2 regions of the Porphyromonas crevioricanis genome follow, and region 2 is predicted to be linked to the other one. Evidence: riboswitches for the same ligand, from Rfam matches in the RefSeq annotation. Region 2 holds a riboswitch; the other holds the start of a gene.
The links. A riboswitch is a leader RNA that binds a small molecule or an ion and turns the genes downstream of it on or off. The one in region 2 is predicted to bind cobalamin.

Region 1: linked by a shared signal. The riboswitch ahead of metG (methionine--tRNA ligase) and the one ahead of DQN70_RS09030 (4-hydroxyphenylacetate 3-hydroxylase family protein) in region 2 are both predicted to bind cobalamin.

Annotation. Positions count from the first base shown of each region.
Region 1 covers NZ_LS483447.1:155,349-166,977, reverse strand. The annotation lists gene DQN70_RS00765 (hypothetical protein) at 1-402, shown strand, start outside; gene DQN70_RS00760 (C-GCAxxG-C-C family (seleno)protein) at 536-889, opposite strand; gene DQN70_RS00750 (putative signal transducing protein) at 1,133-1,561, opposite strand; gene DQN70_RS00745 (GtrA family protein) at 1,562-1,969, opposite strand; gene DQN70_RS09435 (hypothetical protein) at 1,935-2,669, opposite strand; gene ruvC (crossover junction endodeoxyribonuclease RuvC) at 2,716-3,306, opposite strand; gene DQN70_RS00735 (hypothetical protein) at 3,310-3,639, opposite strand; tRNA gene DQN70_RS00730 (tRNA-Ala) at 3,802-3,874, shown strand; gene DQN70_RS00725 (T9SS type A sorting domain-containing protein) at 4,603-5,802, opposite strand; cobalamin riboswitch at 6,134-6,347, shown strand; gene metG (methionine--tRNA ligase) at 6,839-8,911, shown strand; gene DQN70_RS00710 (DegT/DnrJ/EryC1/StrS family aminotransferase) at 8,942-10,096, shown strand; gene DQN70_RS00705 (Gfo/Idh/MocA family protein) at 10,128-11,204, shown strand; gene DQN70_RS00700 (bifunctional metallophosphatase/5'-nucleotidase) at 11,220-11,629, shown strand, end outside.
Region 2 covers NZ_LS483447.1:2,029,908-2,041,536, forward strand. The annotation lists gene DQN70_RS09020 (phosphoglycerate kinase) at 2-1,270, shown strand; gene DQN70_RS09025 (T9SS type A sorting domain-containing protein) at 1,497-4,754, shown strand; cobalamin riboswitch at 5,561-5,797, shown strand; gene DQN70_RS09030 (4-hydroxyphenylacetate 3-hydroxylase family protein) at 6,090-7,550, shown strand; gene DQN70_RS09035 (NifU family protein) at 7,582-7,884, shown strand; gene DQN70_RS09040 (acetyl-CoA hydrolase/transferase family protein) at 7,890-9,182, shown strand; gene DQN70_RS09045 (4-hydroxybutyrate dehydrogenase) at 9,221-10,339, shown strand; gene DQN70_RS09050 (aldehyde dehydrogenase family protein) at 10,597-11,629, shown strand, end outside.

The sequences.
Region 1 (11,629 bases), 260 kb from region 2:
ATGCTCGGATACGAATACAACAAGTCTCGTCATAAAGAAAGTGGCGAAGACCATATCGAGCGTGCATTCAGTGTTTCTCCTTTCGTACGCTACTACTACATGCACAGAGGTCCATTCAACTTGTATATAGATGGAGGTGTAGGTTTCAATTACTCTAAGGAAGAACACGAGACTGTCAAGGGTTTTGAGGTCGGTCTTCGTCCCGGAGCTTGTATTGACTTGACCAAGGGGCTGTGTCTTTGCATGCACCTTGGCTTCATAGGTTATCGTAAAGACTATTTCTCCGGCCATCATGATGGCATTGGCGGACATGGTCATGGAGGCCCGGCTTTTGGACAAAATGGATTCGGCTTGCGCTTTGCTCCTGAGGAGGTTTCCATAGGTCTCGAATTGGAATTCTAAGTAAGACTCAGCACGATAGTTGATTGAGGCAAAATAAAAAGCCCTGCAAACCAAGTCGGTTTGCAGGGCTTTCGTTTTTCAGACCTCAATGGTCTTTGTTGATAAGAGACTGTTGCCTTGCACAACAGTCTTTTTATTGATTCCTTTTCTCGCCCAGACGCTCATTGACAAGCCGTTCGGCCAGACGTACAGCTTCTACACAGGGGAATTTGAGTTCAGCTTTCAGTTCTCTGCAAGTTGTCCCACCGGCCTCTTTCTTGAAATCGTCTTTTACTGACGGTAACTGATGCTTTTTCATCAACTCTTCGGCTGCATAGAGGGCTCCACAAAGCCCACCTTCTGCCCGTCCTCCTCCACAAGGACGGTAATGTAGCTCTATTTCGTCATCGGAGAGAGCGATGTGGTCTTGAAATTGTTTGAGTACGGATTGGCAACAGTTCCAGTTGTTCGGTTTGTTGTGGAAGAAATCTTCTGCGTGAGTTTTCATAAATGTGTGTCTTCGTAGGTTATGAGTGATAAGTATGTATTTAATTCTTTTTTGATCGCTTGCGAATTGTTTTGTAGATAGGTACCAACACAAGTACACCCGATATGACAAGGCTTAGCACGAGAGGCCCATCTATTTCGGCGTGAGCGAGTATGTACATAACAATCAAAACCCACAAAAGGATGATACAAACCATCTGAAGTTTGCTGAGGGGTTTGCGTGTTCGCATGGCAAAAGGGAGGGTTAGCCGGCAAAGGATGTAATCAAGTATAGAGTCAAAGCCAAGAGTGCAAGAAATAGGATTGTACTCAGCAGCAAAGCCCAAAGGCGAAACTCCAAATTCTTTTTTCTGAAGAAGGGCAATTTGTCGGCCAAACTTGCTATTGTGCCGATGTTGCTTTCTGTCTCATCAGGCAGACTGTAACCCTCTTCCTCCAGTATTTGCAAGGCTTTCTCCACGTCAAGCTCGGCGATCTCTACCCTATAACCGCCGATGTCTACCATGGGGGATAGCATCCTGTTACTAAACTCATTGCGCAGATAGGCTCTCACGCCATGCCGAGACAGAAGTGATAGCAGGTATTCGGCTTCTTCAAACTCCTGATAGCTGGCCAATAAGAGCATGCGCTCCTCTGCCGGCGGAGAAGGAAGAGAAGGATTAGTGGGTTTCATTCAGGCTTCGCATTGTTTAGATACAGGGGAGAATGTGATATACTTGTTGAACAGGAAATTGAGTATTGTGTACAGCAGCATCCCTATTACATGATTGTAGTAGGAGTCGTAGGTCGTGTGTCTGTTGAGAACAAAGACGGCTGCGTACTGTATCAGGTAGCAGATTAGAAAAGCCAGTAGGAATATCAGGAAGTCTCTCGTCCAGCTGTGTTCACTGGAGAAAGTCCACTTCCTGTTCCATACAAAGCTATTGATGATACCGGCCGTATAGCCCAATAGATTGGCTATCCAATCGGGGCTATCGGCTTTTTTTAGCAGAACCCATATTACGATGGCTGTGATGAGCGTATTGGAAACGCCGATCAGCCCGTACTTAATGAGTTGGATCAAGGTTTTTCTCCTTAGCATATTTGGCCAAAGTTTCTTTGATTACCTGTGGAGTGATGGGCTGGGAGTTGGTAACCATAAAGCTGTCTCCCAAGAAATTTCCATAGAGGTTGCACTCAAGGATAAATCCCACAAAAATCTCTTTGATAGGGGATTGTATGGGTAGGAGGAAAGAAATTTGGATGTAATTGTATCCAACGGAGATATCCTCCACTTCGCCTCCATATTGCTCCATTCGGTATTGTAGCTCTTTGGTGAATAGCTCCACCTGAAAAGGCTCGAACTCTTGCAGATGTACGGTGTGGAAAAGCCCCATGAAGCGCATTAGATCGCCACGGCCGCCCAACCCGCTGGCTACGGCTATCTGTCGTTCATCGACCAAGTCGCTCATCATAGCCACTCTGCATTCGAGTTTGGCCATCATGGCCCACTGCCTTAGCTCTCCTTCGGGAGCAATTTTCAGAAAGTCTTCGATTACCCGATAGGCTTCTACTCTGCCCGACATTGCCAGTCGAGAGAGTGCCATACGGCGTGTCGAGAGAGGTTTGTCTTGATCGAAGATGAGCTTCTCGGCATCCATGGTCGGATAGTTGTGCGGATTTCCTTCTCCCTTGGTCATCCTCAGTGCAATAGATTGTTTGAAGTACTCGGCCTGCAAGGGCAGCGGTACAGGTTCTTCCAGCTGATGTATTTGCCCGCCAAGTCTGCTTATGTCGTCCATAGGAACTTTCGTGCTATAATGTTTCTACAAAGATAATGAGAGCTGTTTATATCGGCTTTCTCCGTTCTTGAGAGCCTTTGACTCGATTGGGATTGGCCTTTACGAAGTCGCTCCAACTCTTGGTTGCCGAGGTCTGTTTTTGCAGCGGATTGGAGGTGAGGAAGAAGTGGCAAAGAGCTGTAGCCAAAGCATCTGTGGCATCCATCTCTTTTAGCATTGATTCTTCGGGGATGTGTAAGAAACGCTGCAACATACCGGCTACCTGCTCTTTGGAGGCGTGTCCATTCCCGGTGATCGCCTCTTTGATACGCATAGGTACATATTCGGTGATCGGGATATCTCTGGTAAGGGCTGCTGCCATTGCAACGCCCTGAGCGCGTCCGAGCTTTAGCATGGACTGCACGTTTTTGCCAAAAAAAGGGGCTTCGATAGCAAGTTCGTCAGGTAGATAGGCATCTATCAGACCTGTTACCCTATCGAAAATACGTTTTAGCCTGATGTAGTGATTGTCGTATCTATTGAGCTTGATCACACCCATTGTGATCATCTCGGCCCGTTGTCCCTGTACCCTCAGCAGTCCGTAGCCCATAACCACCGTACCCGGGTCTATGCCTAAGATGATACGCTCCGCTGGCATTCCTTAGTCGATCGTTTCGGGTTGAATTTCTTCGAGTAGCGAATCGAAACTCAATAATCTATTGTCGAAAACCTCAGATATGGCTTTGATTGATTCGGCCAAGGTAGGGGAAGCCATGACTTGCTCTTTCGTTTCTCTATCGGGGAAGATGAATTGCAAGCTGCAATTACATACATTCTCGTCATAAATCGGATCAGTGAGGCGGTAGGCATATAGTTCTACTTCTGCAAAGGCCGCTCTCAGTTGTGGCAACGTGGTCTTGCTAAGGTGTGCCTCCAATTCCTTGCTCTGCTCTCGAGGAATTGCAAAGTTGATATTATATAAGTGTCGCATACTTGTGAATTTCCTTGTTTGAGGGGGACTGTTGTATGGGTTGTAAAAAGGCTGTTTCAGTAGACTTTGTATTCTATTTGTATCCTACTAATGGTCTGATTGATATTCTATACGCAAATGTATGTATATCCAAGAAATGTTCTATATTTGCGGTCGCAAAGGGGGGTATTAGCTCATCTGGTAGAGCGCAACACTGGCAGTGTTGAGGTGAGCGGTTCGAGTCCGCTATACTCCACGAAAGAGTTTGGGTGCAGGTCGCAGCATGCGGTTTGCACCCTTTTTTTTATACCTGAATTGGAGCCAGACTCTTCTGTATAAAATTCTTCTTTGGCTCCTTGAAATGATTGCACGATCTCTGCTAAAAAAAGTCCCCAGGATAGTTCTCCGAGCGGCAACTTTTATTTGTTTTCTTTTGTTTGGTTGTGCGTTATTGTGTTTTCTTTTTGCTGTGCTTTTCCTACTCAAATTGGGGCTATTTTGATCGTTTTTTTCCTCTCTTTTTTGATGCTCATGGGAGACGTTTTTTGCTGCGCATGGAGAAAAGGAAATTTCTCTCCTGAGAAAAAAATTTCTCTCTCCTGTGTTAGCAAAATTTCTCTCAGGAGAAAATTTGACCCTGCTGAAATACCCTATTCATCGCTGTTCTGGAAGCCTCACACAAGAGGGGTAAAAGAGAGCTAATCTTCTGTGTGTACAGTCTGTTTTTTTCTCTCTCTTCTCGGCTTTTATTGCAATCTGAATTTTACAAAATATATCTATTCCAACTACAAGAATGTAGGAGCTTCTTGATAACCCTTGAAGAATGCGTGAGCCCAAAACCTCCGCACACGAAACTCTTTTGATTCGTTATGTCTGGTACGTCATAGAGGAAGTCTGTGCGAAGGTCTCTGTAAGCAAAGAAAAAGCCTGCGACAAGGAGAGGAAACTTCTCTTGTGTCACAGGCTTCTTTATTTAGTGCAAACTTATTCGCCTAAGTAGATCTTTCCAGTGTATCGCAAGCCTTGTGTGTCGGTCACGATGTAGAGATATAGCCCTGTGGGAAGGGAGGAGAGATCGACAGAGGTTTTGTCCTCCATATTGCCGACCCATACTTGTTCAGCTTTCATATTGTACAGAGCCAATGTCTTTAGGTTTGTCTTTTCCCATCGTAGAAGATTGTCCTTAGCAACAAAAGCCCATTCCTTGGGCAAGAAAGGATTATTTGTCAGACCTTCGACATTTAGCATCTGGTCTGCTCGGAAGCAATCTTTTGCTGTGACATTCTCTTGAGGAAGGATTAGGTTGTCGTACAAGTCCTGTTGTGGACGAGGGTCGTGATAGACAACTTGGTCATCCTGCAGGAAACAAAGCAGAGAGGCTCTATGATAGATATTAAAAAGATGTTGCCCCGGAGCTTTTTCTTTGAGCATAGAAGCTGATGTGGGTATGAGCCGAACATAAGTAAATCCGAAGCCTTCCATAGCTCCTATTCCATCTACCCATTTAACACCGAAAGAGGAGTTGTTTTTGAAGGAAATTGTTCGTCTCCACCTCCCTGCGATATACTCATAATTATAGTCCTTGAATTGAGGTCTTGTTGCATCATTTCCCCATACTCGATCGTATGCCGTTTGTGGTTTTTCGTACAGGTTGAAATCATATAGGATACGCTCTTGATCGGGATTAGGAAGAGACCCTGTGTCTGAATTGTCTCCTTTTTCTATGAAATTGAAAGGAGCTACATTCCCTGCCCAATGCCAACCTCCAAATTCCCAGAATGTGTTGGGATAGGTCTCCGGATCAGAAAGCCCTTGTGGTATACGTAAGTAAACAACCCCCTTGTCTTGACGAATAGCCCCCCAGTAGTTTGTTTCGTTCGCGATAAATCTATCGTCTTTGGTACAATAGACTTTTTTGTAGTTCAACTGATTGATTGTCGTATCTCCATTTATAAATATATAGGAAAAGAAGAGCCCTTCGGGGGACTTTGCTCCCTCAGAAGGTATGACGTGCTTACTCATTTGGCAGCTGTTCACCCAAATCGTACCATCACGGAGAGGAAATTCCATGATTTGGTAATTTTCATCTGTTGGCTTCTCGCCCATTTCTTCTTGTGCCCTAGTTGTCACAGGCACAACGAGTAGTGCAATAAGCACTGCTAATAGTATTCGTGTTGTTTTCATAAGAAGGATGATTTATTGATTTCTAACTCAGTTGAGGAGTAGTGTTGTAGAAACTCTCTGTCTGAAAACAAAAAAAACATGGCTAAAATCAACCAATGCTGTTATTGATAGGTTTGCTCTTATCTTGTTGTCTTTTGATACGGCTTTGCGCTTAGACTAACAATTCTACTCACGCTTGTAAGTCTCTCATTTGGCATTGCTGTCAGATATCCCCTGATGCCAAAGTTAGTAAAATAACAACTACCCGCCAATTTGTTTTCGGTAGATACTTATTTCGGTATCGAGCCTAACTAAGCAGATTGCTTTAGTCCGGCATAGTTCATTTTATTGTATACCTTTGTGGCGATGGTGTTCCCTAATTCGGCTTTTGTCGGATTGGGATTAAAAGGGAATCGGGTGAAAATCCCGGGCAGACCCGCTGCTGTAAGTTGCGTTTGAGCCGCAGGCATTATGCCACTGTAGGAGGATTCTTTGTCTCGTATGGGAAGGCGCTTGTTTTGGTGAAGCAACGAAGCCAGAAGACCTGCATCGTCTGTTTCTGCGGCTTCGAGGTTAAGCTAAGGATATGCGTCCTGTATATCCTCTCAAAATCCCCCCGAGGAAGATCGTCCCGCTCGCAGACGGGAGACTCTGTGTTCTCGACCTGCCATAGTCGAGTCGCTTAGTGGATTTCGGAAAGCCTCTGTCTGTGCATGCTGTGGGATGAGCTCCATGGTCGTTGTCAGGCAAGAGGCTTTCTCTTTTTAGAGAAGAGACATGAGGTAGTTTGCACAATAAGTCTCGTAGCGTGATTTTCGGAGGATAATTGCCTCCTACCTGTTGCCACAAAATTTCTCCTCCCATGCAAACTCTCAGAATAGAGGGACTTGCGCAAAAGATCGTTGTATCGTATATGACCAAGCCCGAATGTCGAAAATAACGCAGCAAGAGCCGCGTTGTGCAACGGTCTCTAAAAGATTGCTTGCTATCTTTGCAGTTGTAAGTAATAAATAATGTGTACACAAGGCAGGCTTGACTGACTCCTGCTTGTGTGTCGATGGGGTTTTACCACGGAAAAGAGCGTATGACAAAGAAATTCAAGCGTACACTGATCACCACGGCCTTGCCTTATGCCAATGGCCCTGTTCATATCGGACACTTGGCCGGAGTATATGTACCGGCAGATATCTATGCGCGTTACCTGCGATTGCGAGGGAGCGAAGTACTTTTGATAGGAGGGTCGGATGAGCATGGAGTCCCCATTGCTCTGAAAGCCAAAGCCGAAGGGGTAAGTCCCCAACAAGTGGTAGATCGCTACCATACCCTCATCAAAGAGAGCTTCGAGCGATTTGGTATTGGTTTCGATGTCTACGGTCGCACCACCAGTGATACGCACCGTCGTACAGCGGGTGAGTTTTTCCGAAAACTCTATGAGAAAGGAGAGTTTGTAGAGCAGACTACAGAGCAGTATTACGACCCCGAGGCAAAGCAGTTCTTGGCCGATCGTTATATCACGGGTACCTGCCCACACTGTGGAAACGAGCGGGCTTATGGTGATCAGTGTGAGGCTTGTGGTACATCGCTCAATGCTACTGATTTGGTGAACCCCAAAAGTGCCATTAGTGGTTCGGTACCGGAGTTGCGCAGTACCAAACACTGGTATTTGCCTTTGGACAAACATGAGTCATTCCTCAAAAAATGGATCCTGGAGGATCATCGAGAATGGAGAAGTAATGTCTATGGTCAGTGTAAGAGTTGGATAGACATGGGACTGCAGCCAAGAGCTGTGAGTCGCGATTTGGATTGGGGAATACCGGTGCCTGTGGAAGGAGCCGAAGGTAAAGTTTTGTATGTCTGGTTCGATGCCCCTATCGGCTATATTTCCAATACCAAAGATTTGCGTCCTGATGATTGGGAAACCTGGTGGAAAGATCCGGAGACCAGGCTGCTGCACTTCATAGGGAAAGACAATATCGTATTCCACTGTATTGTTTTCCCCGCTATGTTGAAAGCCGAAGGCTCCTATATCTTGCCGGAGAATGTTCCTGCCAACGAGTTCCTCAATTTGGAGGGAGATAAGATCTCTACCAGTCGAAATTGGGCTGTTTGGTTGCATGAGTATCTGGATGAATTTCCCGGCAAGCAGGATGTTCTGCGCTATGTCCTTACTGCCAATGCTCCGGAGACTAAGGACAATGATTTCACATGGAGCGATTTCCAGGCTCGTAACAACAATGAGTTGGTTTCCGTTTTGGGCAACTTTGTAAACCGTGCATTGGTCTTGACACAGAAATACTATGATGGAGTGGTGCCGGCTGCTGGTTCGCTTGATGATTATGACCGGGAGACATTGGCAGAAGTTCGCAGGCTCAAGGAAGAGATAGAGCAACGGTTAGATGCTTTCCATTTCCGTGATGCCCAAAGAGAAGCCATGAATATGGCTCGTGTGGGGAATAAATATCTGGCTGATACCGAGCCTTGGAAATTGATCAAGACCGATCCGGAGCGTGTTGCCACGATTATGTATGTAGCCATACAGATCACGGCCAATCTGCGGATTGCTTTTGCTCCATTCTTGCCCTTTAGTGCGGATAAGATTGGAGAAATGCTTGCAATGCCGATTGATAGACTTGATTGGGATCTTCTGGGTCGGGAAGACTTGATCCCGGCCGGTCATTGCCTGGGGAAGGCAGAATTACTTTTTGAGAAAATAGAAGATGCCGTGATAGAGGCCCAGTTACAGAAACTGGCTGCAACCAAGGAGAGCAACAATTTGGCTGCTTGGCAACCCAAGCCGATAGCTGCGGAATGCAGTTTTGACGACTTCCTTAAGTTGGACATAAGGGTTGGTACCGTGTTGGAGTGTACCAAGGTTCCCAAAGCAGATAAGTTGTTGCAGTTCCGTATCGATGATGGTTTAGGAGGGCGGACTATCGTATCGGGTATCGCCCAATATTATCAACCGGAGGATTTGGTTGGCAAACAGGTCTGTTTTATAGCTAATTTCCCACCCCGCAAATTGCGAGGTATCATGTCGGAAGGAATGATTCTGTCGGCAGAATATCCCGATGGAAAGCTGCGAGTGATTGGACCTACGGAGCCTATAGAGCCAGGCTGTACGGTCGGCTAAAACGAATTTTGATCCTCTCTTTTGCTGCAAATGTCCGGCTTATCTCACATACCGCAGTTTGATCCTCGTCGCATCTATCTCTTTCTGAGAGAAGAGATAGACCAAGCCGTGAGCGAGGTGGTGGATAGTGGTACTTATATAGGAGGGGAGGCAGTTGGTCATTTCGAGCAGCAGTTAGCCTCTTTTGTAGGAGAAGGGAAGGAATACCGAGCTGTTTCTTGTGCCAATGGTACTGATGCTTTGGCTTTAGCTCTCAGCCTTTCCCGTTTGAAGCCCGGTGACGAAGTATTGATGCCTTCGCATACCTACGTTGCAGCGGCAGAAATGGCGGTAAGCCAGGGGCTGATACCTGTATGGGTAGATGTAGAAAAGGAGGGATACAATGTGGATCCCGATCCGGAGCATTTGGAGGCTTGTATGAGCAGGCGAACCAAGGCAATGGTAGCCGTGAACATATATGGTATGCCTGCTGCCTGGCCTCGTCTGAAAGACTTCTGCCACAACCATGGCTTGTTGTTGATAGAGGATAATGCACAAGGCTTGGGAGGAAGTCTTGATGGTAAAGCCTTAGGAAGTTGGGGTGATGTCTCTACGCTTAGCTTTTTCCCGACCAAACCTCTCGGTTGTATGGGAGACGGAGGGGCTGTGCTCGGACCTTCATCAGACGATATGCAGCGTATCGCCATGCTGGCTCGGCATGGGCAGCAGGGAAAGTATAACTATATAGAACCTGGGCGTAATAGTCGCTTGGATGCTTTGCAAGCGGCAATCCTGAGTGTCAAGTTGCGGTATTTGTCTCAGATGCAGCATTTCGTACGGGTGATTGCTCGGAGCTATGCCGAGGCTTTATCGGACATAGAAGGTTTGCTGTTACCCCAGTGCAGCTTGCTCCCGAATGCCCAGCCTTCGTGGCACTTGTTCACGATACGAGTCTTAGGAGGTCAAAGAGATGCTCTTCGAGCGTTCTTGTCTGACCGGAGAATTGCTGCAGGCCTTTATTACCCCACTCCACTACACCGAGTGCCGTGTTACGCTCGGATAGCTTCGCCCCATAGTTCTCCTTGTATCGAGACAGATCGCCTGAGCGAAGAAATACTATCGCTTCCTATTTTCCCCTTGATGAGAGAAGAGGAGTGCGAGCGTGTGGTAGATGCTGTGCGTAGCTTTTTTATGATCAATAGATAAGGAAGAATTAACTCGGATTTGTGATAGAGTTATGAATCAAAATATGGAGCCTGATTGCAGAGGGATTGTGCGTTTTGCCATCGTAGGCTGTGGCCACATTGGCAAGCGGCATCTCGAAATGGTCAGTAGAGATCCCCGAGGGTGCGTTGTCGCTCTTTGTGATGTGAGAGATCGGGCAGAGCTGAATCTACCCGAAGAAGCTGCTCAGCTGCCTTTCTTTCAGTCTATTGAGGAACTCCTTTCATCGGGTTTGGATATAGATGTGGTATCTATATGTACACCTAATGGTCTGCATGGACATATGGGTTGTTTGGCTTTGTCTGCAGGTTATCATGTCCTTATTGAGAAGCCTATTGTGCTCGACCTGCATGAGGGTGAGCTTTTGCGAGAAGCTGCTACCCAAAGCAAACGGCGGATATTCGGGGTCCTGCAGAATAGATATACTCCCTCTTCTATATGGCTTAAAAACTTGATAGGGAGCGGCCGTTTGGGTAAGGTGTATGATGTGCGAATGGATTGTTTGTGGAACCGGGATGAGCGTTACTATCTTCCTCGCAACTGGCATGGTACAGCCGATATGGATGGCGGGACATTATTTACCCAGTACTCCCATTTCGTCGATTTACTCACTTGGTGGTTTGGTCCAATTGATAAGTTGCGCTTTGCCGATTTTGCCAATTACAGCCATGGCAATCTGATTGATTTTGAAGATAGCGGAGAAGTAGCATTTGATTTTGTTTCCGGAGCTAAGGGGAGACTTAGCTATTCGACAGCTGTCTATGGGCGGAATATGGAGATAGCCCTCACGGTATTGTCGGAGAAGGGTTGCATCCGTCTTGGAGGGGCTTTCCTGAATGAGATACAGCACTGCGAAGTGGCCGGTTATCAGGTGCCCAAAATGCCGGTTTCCGCACCAGGCAACCAATATGGCGGATATTCGGGTAGTGCGCAGAATCATCATTTGGTGATTCGGCATGTGGTAGCCTCTCTATTGGGAGAGGAAGCCGAGGTTGTGGGCCTGGAGGATGGTTTGGGAGTTGTGCGTACGATACAGCAGATTTATGATCATCCAGCTTATAGGTCATACAGTAAGAAATCAGGTAAATAATTTAGGAAGTTGAATATGAGTAGATTTATTTTGTTTTGTCGCTCCCTTATCGCTGCTTGGGGTGTCTTTTGCTGTGTCTTTTTGTCAGCTTGCTCCGGAGAGCGTACTACAGAAATACGCATCATACATACAACCGATATACACGGCAATTATTTCTCTTTCGACTTCTTGGCCGACTCAGCCGGCACCGGCTCCATGTCTCGATTGTCCTCCTTTCTCAAGGAAGCCAGAAAACAAAATCCCAGCCTGCTTTTGATTGATGGGGGGGATATCCTTCAAGGGACACCGGCAGCCTATTATTCCAATTATGCCGATACCCTGCCTGTAAACTTGGCTGCACAAACGATGAATTATTTGCGTTTTGATGCTTCCGTAGTGGGGAACCATGATATAGAGACCGGGCACGAGGTGTATGATTCGTGGAT
Region 2 (11,629 bases):
CATGACTTCAAGAGCAATTATCGACACGTATTCATTCGAAGATCAGACCGTTTTTGTCCGTGTAGACTTCAATGTCCCTCTGGACGAGAAATTCCGAATCACAGATGACACTCGTATGAGGGCCGCCCTCCCTACCCTCAACCGCATCCTGAAAGACAACGGTCGCGTCATTATCGCCTCGCATATGGGACGCCCCAAAGCTGTGGAAGAGAAATACTCCCTTGAGCACATTCGTCCGCATTTGGAAGAGCTTCTGGGCCGAGACGTGAAATTTGCAGCCTCAGCCGTTGGCGATGCCACCAAACAAATGGCTCATAGTCTGAAAAAAGGAGAAGTGCTGCTACTGGAGAATTTGCGCTTCTTTGAGGAAGAAGAAGGCAAACCTCGCAATCTGTCTACCGAAGTAACAGAAGAAGAAAAGAAACAAGCCAAGGCAATACTGAAAGAACGACAACTCCTCTTTGCCAAACAACTGGCAGACTTGGCTGATTGTTATGTCAATGATGCTTTCGGAACAGCGCACAGAGCGCATGCCTCTACTGCTGTAATGGCACAATACTTCGATGCTCAGCACAAAATGTTCGGCCTGCTCATGGAAAAAGAAGTGCAAGCCGTAGATCGTATTCTAAATCAAATAGAAAGACCTTTTACCGCAATCATGGGAGGCAGCAAAGTCTCCAGCAAAATCGAAATCATAGAAAACCTGCTTGGCAAAGTTGATTATCTGGTTCTCACCGGAGGGATGACCTATACTTTTTCCAAAGCTTTCGGAGGCAAAATAGGTAATTCGATTTGTGAAGATGACAAGTTGGATTTAGCCTTGGAAATAGTAGAGGAAGCCAAACAAAAAGGCGTAACATTGGTGCTGTCGGAAGATGCCAAAATTGCCGATGCCTTTGACAACAATGCCAATGTGGGGTATGCCGATAACAATAACATCCCAGACGGTTGGCAGGGTATGGACATAGGCCCGAAAACAACAGAACGAATAAAAGAGGTCATTGCTCAGTCGAAGACTATTCTTTGGAATGGTCCGACAGGAGTATTTGAATTTGACAACTTCTCCGGTGGTTCCAAAGCTGTAGCCGAGGCCATAGCACAGGCAACTCAAGCAGGAGCTTACTCTTTGGTTGGGGGAGGAGATAGCGTTGCCTGCGTAAACAAATTTGGACTGGCAAATCGCATGAGTTATGTTTCTACCGGTGGAGGGGCCCTTCTAGAAGCTATCGAAGGGAAAACTTTGCCCGGTGTTGCTGCCATCGAGAGTTAAGAAGAAAAGCCCCACTTTCAAATACATTCATTCCCTTCCAATCGTCATTTTGCTGTAATCCTACAAGACAAATACAACAACCATTCATACAAATTCTTTAGTCCCAATGAAAAAATTACCAATCAGTTTGCTATACCTCGGGATCATATTTTTGTACAGTTTGTGCATGGTACCGATGCAAACCCAAGCCCAAGTCAGTCTGGGTGGAACTCCAAAAAGCTTTGTAATGCAAAGAATAGCCTCGGCGGGCTTTAGCAACTCCGGAGAAGCCCAAGTAAGGTTGCTTCCCCTAAATAAAAATATTGAAGACCTTATCGAGCAAGGGAGCTGGGATGGGGAAAATATCTCCGCTCGCCCCTACGTGATCGGAGACTGTGTGCGCACAGATATTGACATGGCCAGTCAGGCTGAACAGTTCAGGCTGGAAGATGGGACATTGGTATATCGTCTCAAAATGAAATCTCCAGAAGCCAAGGCTGTCTACCCTACCTACAGCCGTTTCCTGATACCGAAAGGAGCCAAATTGTATGTCTATAACCCGGACAAATCTGTGTTGCATGGGGCTTATACCCACGAGAGCAACCCCCTAGGAGGATCTTTTGCCTCTATGCCCGTGAGTGGGGAAGATATCATACTGGAGTATGAGTCTAATGAAAGAGGTGATGCTCCCGAAATCATCGTTGATGGCCTTGTGCATATCTTCCGCGAACAAGTTGCCAAGATGATGGATGTAAACCCCGGGGAAGACACATCAGAGTATCCCACTTGCATGATAAATGCCAATTGTCCCGAAGGAGACGACTGGAGAGATCAGAAAGCCGGAATTGTACAGATCTTTATCGTGTATGACAATGGTTCAACGACTTCTTGCTCGGGAGCTCTTGTAAACAATACAAACCAAGACTTCACACCCTATATCCTTACAGCTTCGCACTGTGCCGGATCCGGCTCACACTTCCCAGTAAGTCAAGAATCATTGAACAAATGGATATTCACATTCCACTATGTCAAGCCGGATTGCTCCAATGCCTCCTCGGCCACATCTTATGGCAAAAGTATGGTGGGATGCTCCAAAGTGGCCTATTTACCTTCTGTGGGTCATTCCGATGGATTACTATTGAAACTCAATCAGGATATTCCGCTTGATTACCGCGTTTACTATAACGGTTGGGATCGCAGACGCACTCCTCCTGCGAAAGGAGTGAGCCTGCATCACCCAATGGCGGATGCCATGAAGATCTCTATCTTCTCTCAGAGACCCAACATTACCTATTTCCGAGATTTCTTCGGCGATGGTGCATCCAAGGCTCATTTTGAAGTGACTTTCAATACAGGTACTGAAGGGGGATCTTCCGGCTCATCTCTCTTTAATGAGAAAAAGTTGATTGTCGGCACACTCACCGGAGGAGGTGAGCCTTGTAAAAATCCGGCCCGGCAGGATTACTATGGACGATTACATGCTCATTGGGATTGGTTCAAAGAAGAAGGGAATGATGTGCAAATGGCAACATTCCTCGATCCCAAAGAGAATGGTAAGACAGAAATGCTGGAGGGCACTTATCGAGAGAACAAACAGTATTACGAGCCTGTCGCCAGAGTAATGGCTATACCGTCTGACAACAAAGGTAATAGGGTGAAAGTAATTTGGACGGCCCCTGTAGGCATGGATAAAAAGACAGTTGCGGAATACCAAATCAAGCGTAATGGCCAGAATCTGAACATCAAAGTTCCCCACGTACACGGCACAGAATATTACCAGTTTGAAGATCAATTCAATGCAAACGATGTGATCAATGGGATGACGGACTACCAAGTGAGGGCATTATACAAAGAAGGTGACAGCCCTGTAGAGACAGCTTGGTCTCCCATCGTAGCTGCATACACCTTGGCAGACAGAAAAGTTGCAGGAGTGAAAGTCTCGAAAGAGGGTGATAAAGTACATCTCAGTTGGAACAAGCCTATTCTCTGCGCTGAATGGTCAAAAATAGGATCTGGAAACGATATTGAGTTTAAGCCCTTGCCCGTAGAGTACAGACCGCAGGGAACTCACGACACTTGGCCTCTAACACAACTCACTTATCGTGAGAGCTGGCCTTTCAAGGGGATGCCGTTCCGTGCAGTAGGGAATCACAACCAACTATATGTAAACCAAGTAAGCATGCTGCCAACAAAGGCCGGTACGAATATCTACGCCTACCTATCAGCCTATGACCCTGCCTACGAAGAAGGCTACAAGCCTACTATCATCAAAACACGAGTACCTAATGACTGGCAACCCGGCCAATGGGTACCGATTATTCTTCCCGAACCTTTCGTTGTTGATCCCCTGGGAACCTTCTTTGTAGGCTTTGTTACCGACAATGAGCTGCCAACTCCTGCAGGCATCGCTTATGCCGAAGGCAGTCGAGATGAGTATGCCACAAGTGAATCAGCCCTATTCTGGAATCCGGACACAAATGATAAGGGGAAAGGATTTTATTCATTGGAGCATTCCAAAGTAAAAACTTTCGGAAAAAACTATATGGCTATTCGTTTGCTCATTACAAATAGCAGCAAAAAGTTGCAGCAACCCATTACCGATGTCGCTGCCGGTAGCAAGGGTCTGGCTGTTCTACCCATCATAAAAGGCTATCAGATAAGGCGAAATGGAGAAGTTGTGGCCGAAGTAAAGGAACTTACCTACACTTCCGACATCGCAGCCAAAGAGGAAGATAAATATGAAGTCTTTGCCATATACGAAACCGATCCGGCTGTTTATCTAAATCAAGCTCAGGCGCAAAACACATTTGTAGTCAGTGGAATCTGCCAAGGAGAAGGTAGTTTGGAGATAACAGGCTTCGAGAATCTTAACGAGGTGCCATACGGAACAACTCTCTCCGTAAAGGCCCAACCAAACAAAAGCAAAGGCTATACATTGGAATCTATCAAAGCCGGTAATGAAGATATTACACGCAAAAAATCTTTTGTAGTAAAGTCGGATGTTGTTGTGAAAGCAATTTTTGTCCAAAAAGGACATCAAGTGAAACTTCGCAGCAATGCTCTGGGGAAAATTGAAATTGCTGGCTACACAAACGATCAGCTCAAATCAGTTCCTACAGGTACAGAACTCACGGTACTCGCCAAGCCTCAAGCAGACAATATCAAGCTCTCAAAACTGACTGCCAATGGCGAAGACATAATGCAGAGCATGAAGTTTGTAGTCACTACAGATACAGAAATCATTGCAGAGTTTGCCAAGACTGAGGGAATCAATGATGTTAGGAAAACAGGAATACAACTCTATCCCAATCCGGCAGACGACTATGTGGAAATTTCCGGAGCCGACAAGAATGCAGAACTGTTGCTGATGGAGCTAAATGGACAGGTACTGCTCCGAAGCATGACAGATGCCAACGGAGCTGCACGTATCGACCTCACACAATTTGCTCCAGGCAGCTACTTGCTACAAGTCGGCAAGTTGTCTCACAAACTGGTCGTTCAGTGAGCTGACTTTGGAAAAACAAATTCAGTTGTGATTGAGGGGGCTTTCTTCTCCATCGCAAAAAGATAAGCAAACAACACGAGGGTACCGTCAAATATATTTTGGCGGTACTCTTTCTTTTTTGAAGATACACACGATAGGTCTCAAACGAATTCCCAGAGGGGTATTTCTCTTCGCTAAAACCAACACATTTTGTAAAAATACAGTCGCAGACAAAACGACAAAAAAGAAAAGAAAAGAAAAGAGACTGTTGCAAACTAACAGATATACCCCTTTTTATACGTCTTGTATAGGTCTATCAAAACACCGATGAACAGGGCATTCTAAAGGGGTCAAAATTCTCTCAGGAGAGAATTTTTGCTAACACAGGAGAGAGCAATTTTTTTCTCAGGAGAGAATTTTCATTCTCTCCCGTGTTAATCAAAATCGGCTCCCATCAGCATCAAAAAAAGATCGGAAAAACCCAATAAAAAGCCCCCGATCCGAGCAGAAAATGCACCGCAAACAGAACACAATAAAACACAGAAAAAAGCACAAAGAAACACTCAAGGAAATATATCATAGGTTCCGGACAAGTCCGAAAAACGAAGTGGAAAACTTATGCATGATATAAAGAAGGTATTAACAACACGACAGCCTCATGATTGTGCAACTCTACCTATTATATAATAGGTGTATAAACACGAGCTCTTTCGTCCCTATTGTGATTGATTTATGGAAAGATTCTGGATTGAGAACAAAGCAAGTCTTCTTGATATGAGACTTTTTCCTGCTTTGAGGGAGAAGGTTTGGTCTTTTGAATATAATACATACCTTTGTGTCGCTTTGGTGAGCGTAGCAGTAACCACTGTTGCGTTGTAATAGGGAATCCGGTGAAAGTCCGGGACTGTCCCCTCAGCTGTAAGTTCGAAAAACAAGAAGCAGCAATCTCACCGGCCACTTCCGCGCCCCGGGTGTTTTTATCCCAGGCTCCGCTTTCAAGGAAGGAGGGAAGGCCGTTGCTATCTCGAACAAGTCAGAAAACCTGCCAAGGCAAGCAGCTCTCAGCAACTCGGGGTGAAGGGTAACGAGAGTGATGTTTTTTTAGTCAATACAAGACAAGAGTAGTCTATGCGCTTGGATACAAGTCGCAGTTGCGTTATGGCCGTTTGGGGCATAATGCGCTGTGGGATGTCGCAGCCTATAGAGAGTTTGAGGACAAGGTTAATGGCTGTCCGAAACTCTATCCCTTTTGAGGAAGAATCATTTTTCCTCACAGGTAGATTGTCCTTGTCACCCGGTCTCGATCGAACGATCTAAATCACTTTGTAATACGAATCAACAAAAAACAGTGCTATTATGATGACAAGTCAAGAGTACATTGAGAGCATGCGCAAACTCAACCTGAAGGTGTATTTCATGGGAGAGCGCATTGAGAACCCTGTTGATCACCCCATGATTCGTCCTTCACTCAACTCTGTGGCCATGACCTATGAGTTGGCTGAGAAGCCTGAATATCAAGAGGTGATGACCGCCATTTCCAATCTTACTGGCAAGCGTATCAATCGCTTTTGTCACTTGCATCAGTCTACCGAAGACCTCAAGAATAAGGTAAAGATGCAGCGTCTGCTCGGTCAGAAGACTGCTTCTTGCTTCCAACGCTGCGTAGGGATGGATGCTTTCAATGCAATCTACTCTACTACATATGAAATGGATCAGGAGCTTGGAACAAGCTACCACGCTCGTTTCGTAGAATATCTCAAATATGTTCAGGACAACGACCTCGTAGTAGACGGGGCAATGACTGACCCCAAAGGGGACCGTGGCCTATCTCCTTCTCAACAGGAAGACCCGGATATGTATCTGCATATCGTGGAAGTGCGCGAAGACGGTATTGTCGTACGTGGAGCCAAGGCTCACCAGACTGGAGCTGTCAATTCTCATGAGCACTTGATCATGCCTACTGTTGCCATGAAAGAAGGTGACAAGGATTATGCTGTTTCATTTGCCGTTCCCGGTGACACGGAAGGTCTGTTTATGATCTATGGTCGCCAGAGCTGTGACACTCGTAAGACAGAAGCCGGAGCCGAAATAGATCTCGGTAACCCCACATTCGGAGGACACGAAGCTTTGGTAGTATTCGACAATGTGTTTGTACCCAACGAACGCGTCTTCATGTGTAAGGAATACCAATATGCAGGTATGATGGTAGAACGATTTGCCGGCTATCATCGTCAAAGCTACGGAGGCTGCAAAGTGGGTGTGGGAGATGTGCTCATTGGAGCTGCTGCTTTGGCCGCCGAATACAACGGTGTGCCTAAAGTATCTCACATCAAGGACAAGTTGATAGAGATGATACATCTGAATGAAACACTCTACGCTTGCGGTATTGCTTGTTCTTCCGAAGGTAAACCTACTGCATCCGGTAACTATCTGATCGACTTGCTTCTGGCGAATGTTTGTAAGCAGAATGTTACACGTCTGCCATATGAGATTGCCCGCCTGGCCGAAGATATCGCTGGAGGTCTGATGGTAACCATGCCATCTGAGCAAGACCTGCGTGATCCGGAGCTTGGCCCAGTGGTGAAAAAGTATCTCAAGGGAGCTGTAGGAAAAGATACAACCAATAGAATGCGTATCCTGCGACTGATCGAGAATATGACATTGGGTACTGCAGCTGTCGGCTACCGTACGGAGTCTATGCACGGAGCCGGTTCTCCTCAAGCCCAACGCATCATGATTTCTCGTCAAGGCAACTTGGAAGCCAAGAAACAAATGGCAAGAGAGATTGCTCGTATTGATACCTCTTTGGATAAGTAATAATATTCAAAAACTCTTAAGATAGAAGACGATGACCCGAAAACTACCGACCGAATCGGAGATCAAGGAGGTGTTGGACCGTGATGTCCGGCCATCTCTGATGAATCATAGCGGAGACGTTCAGCTAAAATCTATCCGCCCAGATGGTACGGTAGTTGTGGAGTTTTTAGGTTCGTGTCGCTTTTGCCCCGCTGCCCTGGATACGTTGGAGTCCTTGATAGGGGGAGCCTTTGCCAATTCTTTTCCTCAGTCCAATCTCCGAGTCGTATTAGGCGGGGGGGTAAGCGATAGTCTTTTGAGTGAAGCCAAACGCCTGATGGGTAAGACGCATTGAAAAGTATGAAGAACTCGTATCAATCGAAAGTTGTTAGTGCCCTGGAGGCTGTAAAACACATCCCTAACGACAGCTTGGTAGTTATGGGACATGCTGCAGCCGTGCCTCAGCTTTGTTCACAAGCTATAGCCGATAATTATCAGCAATATTCCAATGTGCGCATTTACCACATGCTTTGCTTGGGCAATGCGCCATATACAGCCCCTGAGATGCAGGGGCATATCACTCATGTGACCAACTTTGTAGGAGGGAATACTCGCCAGGCCGTAGCCGAGGGTAGAGCAGACTTTTTCCCGGCCTTCTTCTATGATGTTCCTCGTTATTTCCGAAATGGTCTGTTGCCAGTGGATGTAGCGGTAATACAGGTCTCCGAACCTAATGAAGAAGGATACTGCAGCTTTGGTCTTTCTTGCGACTATACCAAGCCGGCTGCCGAGTGCGCCAAAATGGTTATTGCAGAGGTAAATAAGCAGATGCCTTTTGTCGGAGGGGACAACTTTATACACGTAGATCAGATAGATTACATCGTAGAGGCCGATTATCCTCTCTACGAAATTCCTTTGCCCAAAATAGGAGAGGTAGAGCAAGCTATCGGAGCCAATGTCGCTTCCTTGATTCCCGATGGAGCCACATTGCAGCTTGGTATAGGGGCAATCCCCGATGCCGTATTAGTTTTTTTGGGCGAAAAGAAAGATTTGGGTATTCACACAGAAATGTTTTCCGACGGGGTATTGCAGTTGGTAAAGGATGGTGTGATTACCAACCAGGTCAAGCCTATCCACAAGGGAAAGCTCACTGCTACATTCTTGATGGGGACAAAAGCCCTGTACGATTTTGTAGACCACAATCCCGATGTAGATCTTGCACCTGTGGATTGGGTGAACAACCCGACCACTGTCATGCAGCTCGACAAGATTATCAGCATCAATAGCTGTATTGAGGTAGACCTCATGGGGCAAGTAGCCAGTGAAACCATCGGTCTCACACAGTTCAGCGGTACCGGAGGTCAAGTCGATTACGTACGTGGCGCAGCAATGGCCGATCATGGGGTAAGCATTATGGCTATGCCTTCGACGGCAAAAAAAGGGACCACTTCCCGCATCGTTTCTCTTCTGGCTGCGGGTTCTGCTGTCACGACATCTCGCTGTGATGTAGACTACGTGGTTACCGAATACGGCATAGCACATCTGCGAGGAAAATCACTAAAAGAAAGAGCTAAAGCCCTCATTGCGGTGGCTCATCCCCAGTTCCGCTCGGATCTGGAAGCAGAGTTTGCCAAACGTTTCCCGATGGCCTGATGCAGATTTTAGATTCATGATATAAACCACATATTGATATGCAACTATTCAAGTTAGGTACAGTCATTCACGAATTTGACAATTTTGCCGAATTTGCCAAGGGGTTCAATCTCGGTGAGCGTGACTTGGTTATTACCAATGCTTTCCTCCACGAACCTTTCATGGCCAATCTCGGTCTGAAATGCAAGTTTGTGATGCAGGAGAAGTATGGTTTGGGTGAGCCAAACGACGAAATGATGAATGCCATCCTGCGGGATACCAAGGGTACTGACTTCGACCGTGTAATCGCTGTTGGCGGTGGTACGGTGATCGACATATCCAAATTGTTTGTGCTGAAAGGTTTGGGCGAAGACGTCCTCCCTGCTTTCGACAAGAAAATTCCTCTGGTGAAAGAGAAAGAATTGGTAATCATTCCTACAACCTCTGGTACAGGTAGTGAAGTAACCAATATCTCCATCGCCGAGATCAAGAGCCGTCATACCAAGATGGGCTTGGCTGATGACGCCATATTGGCCGATCATGCTGTGATCATTCCCGAATTGCTACGCGGTTTGCCTTTCAAGTTCTGGGCCGCCAGCTCTATCGATGCCCTCATTCATGCTGTGGAATCATATGTATCTCCTAAGGCTAACGTTTACACTCGTATGTGCAGCCTTACAGCCATGAATACCATATTAGATGTGTTCAAGGGCGTTGCTGCCAAAGGCGAAGAATACCGCTATGAAAGAATGGGAGATATGCTCATGGCTGCCAACATTGCCGGAATCGCATTTGGCAATGCCGGAGTAGGAGCCGTGCATGCTCTTTCTTACCCTCTGGGAGGTAACTACCACGTGCCACACGGAGAATCCAACTACCAGTTCTTTACGACTGTGTTCAAGGCCTATCAAGCTAAGAAACCTCAAGGATCAATTGTTGAGCTCAACGAAAAACTGGCTGCAGCATTAGGCTGTGAGGCTTCGGTTGTGTATGAGCGCATGGATGACTTGCTAGGTCGTTTGATTGCCAAGAAACCTCTTCGTGAGTATGGCATGAAGGACGAAGAAGTACGAGGATTTGCCGAAAGTGTTTTGCAAACTCAACAAAGATTGCTCAACAACAACTATGTGGAGCTGTCTGTAGATGAGATAGAGGCAATTTACCGCAGCCTGTTTTAAGTAAACAATACGTATAAGATAGGAAAGAAAGCAAAGAGGGAAGGGAAACCTCCACCTCTTTGCTCCCCAAACCACGAAAGACTGGGGAGGAGTTCCTGGTGAACCTCTCCAAAGCATCTGAAAAAACCACACAGATGTGCTACCCGATGCTTGCGCCGGTGCAACGGTGTGAGTAAGAGTTCGCACCGGCCAAGCTCAGGTACAAAAGTCTGGATTTTATCATTGATCATCGATAAACCCAATACAAAAATCCTATTATGGAAATTCGTGAAATGATTGAGGCCGCACGTAAGGCCCAACAACTTTATCAAGCTCGCTTCGATCAGCAAGCTGTAGACTTGGTAGTACGCGCTGCCGCCAAAACAATTTATGACAATGCCGAGCTCTTGGCTCGTGAAGCCGTAGACGAAACTCAGATGGGTGTTTACGAGCACAAGGTCGCCAAAAACAGAAACAAATCTAAGGGAGTATGGTACAACCTTAGAGACAAAAAATCCATGGGCGTTCTCTCTATAGACGAGCGTACAGGGATGATAGAAATAGCCAAACCAATAGGCGTGGTTGCCGGTATAACGCCGATGACAAATCCGATCGTTACACCTATGAGCAAGATTATCTTTGCCCTGAAAACACGCAACGCGATAATCATCGCACCACACCCAAAGTCGAAGCGTTGTTCGGCCCACGCCATTGATTTAATACTTGAGGCAATAGCTCCTTTTGGTGTACCCGAAGGTATGGTACAGGTAATCCGTGAGCCGAGCATTGAGAAAACTCAAGAACTGATGTCCTTGGCCGACGTAGTAGTAGCTACTGGTGGTATGGCCATGGTACACTCTGCGTACTCTTCTGGTAAGCCTTCATTCGGTGTGGGAGCCGGTAACGTACAGGTTATCCTCGACCGTTTCATCGATTTCGATGACGCTGCAGAGAAAGTTATCACTGGTCGTTCTTTCGACAATGGTATCATTTGCTCAGGAGAGCAGTCTTTCATCTATCATAAAGATGACAAAGAAGAGGTGTTCCGTGCATTCCGTGCTCATGGAGCTTACTTCGTACCGGAAGAAGATAGAGACAAAGTGATCAACGCTATTTTCGAAAACGGCTCTATCGCTCGCGACATCGTAGGTAAGGGAGTGCAGGTGATCGCGAAAAAGGCAGGCATCACATGCCCCGAAGATACACGTGTGTTGGTTGTTGAAAGCCACGGATATGGTAAGGACGATATGGTGAGCAAAGAGAAGATGTGTCCGGTAATGGGAGCTTTCCCTTACAGCAACTTCGAAGAGG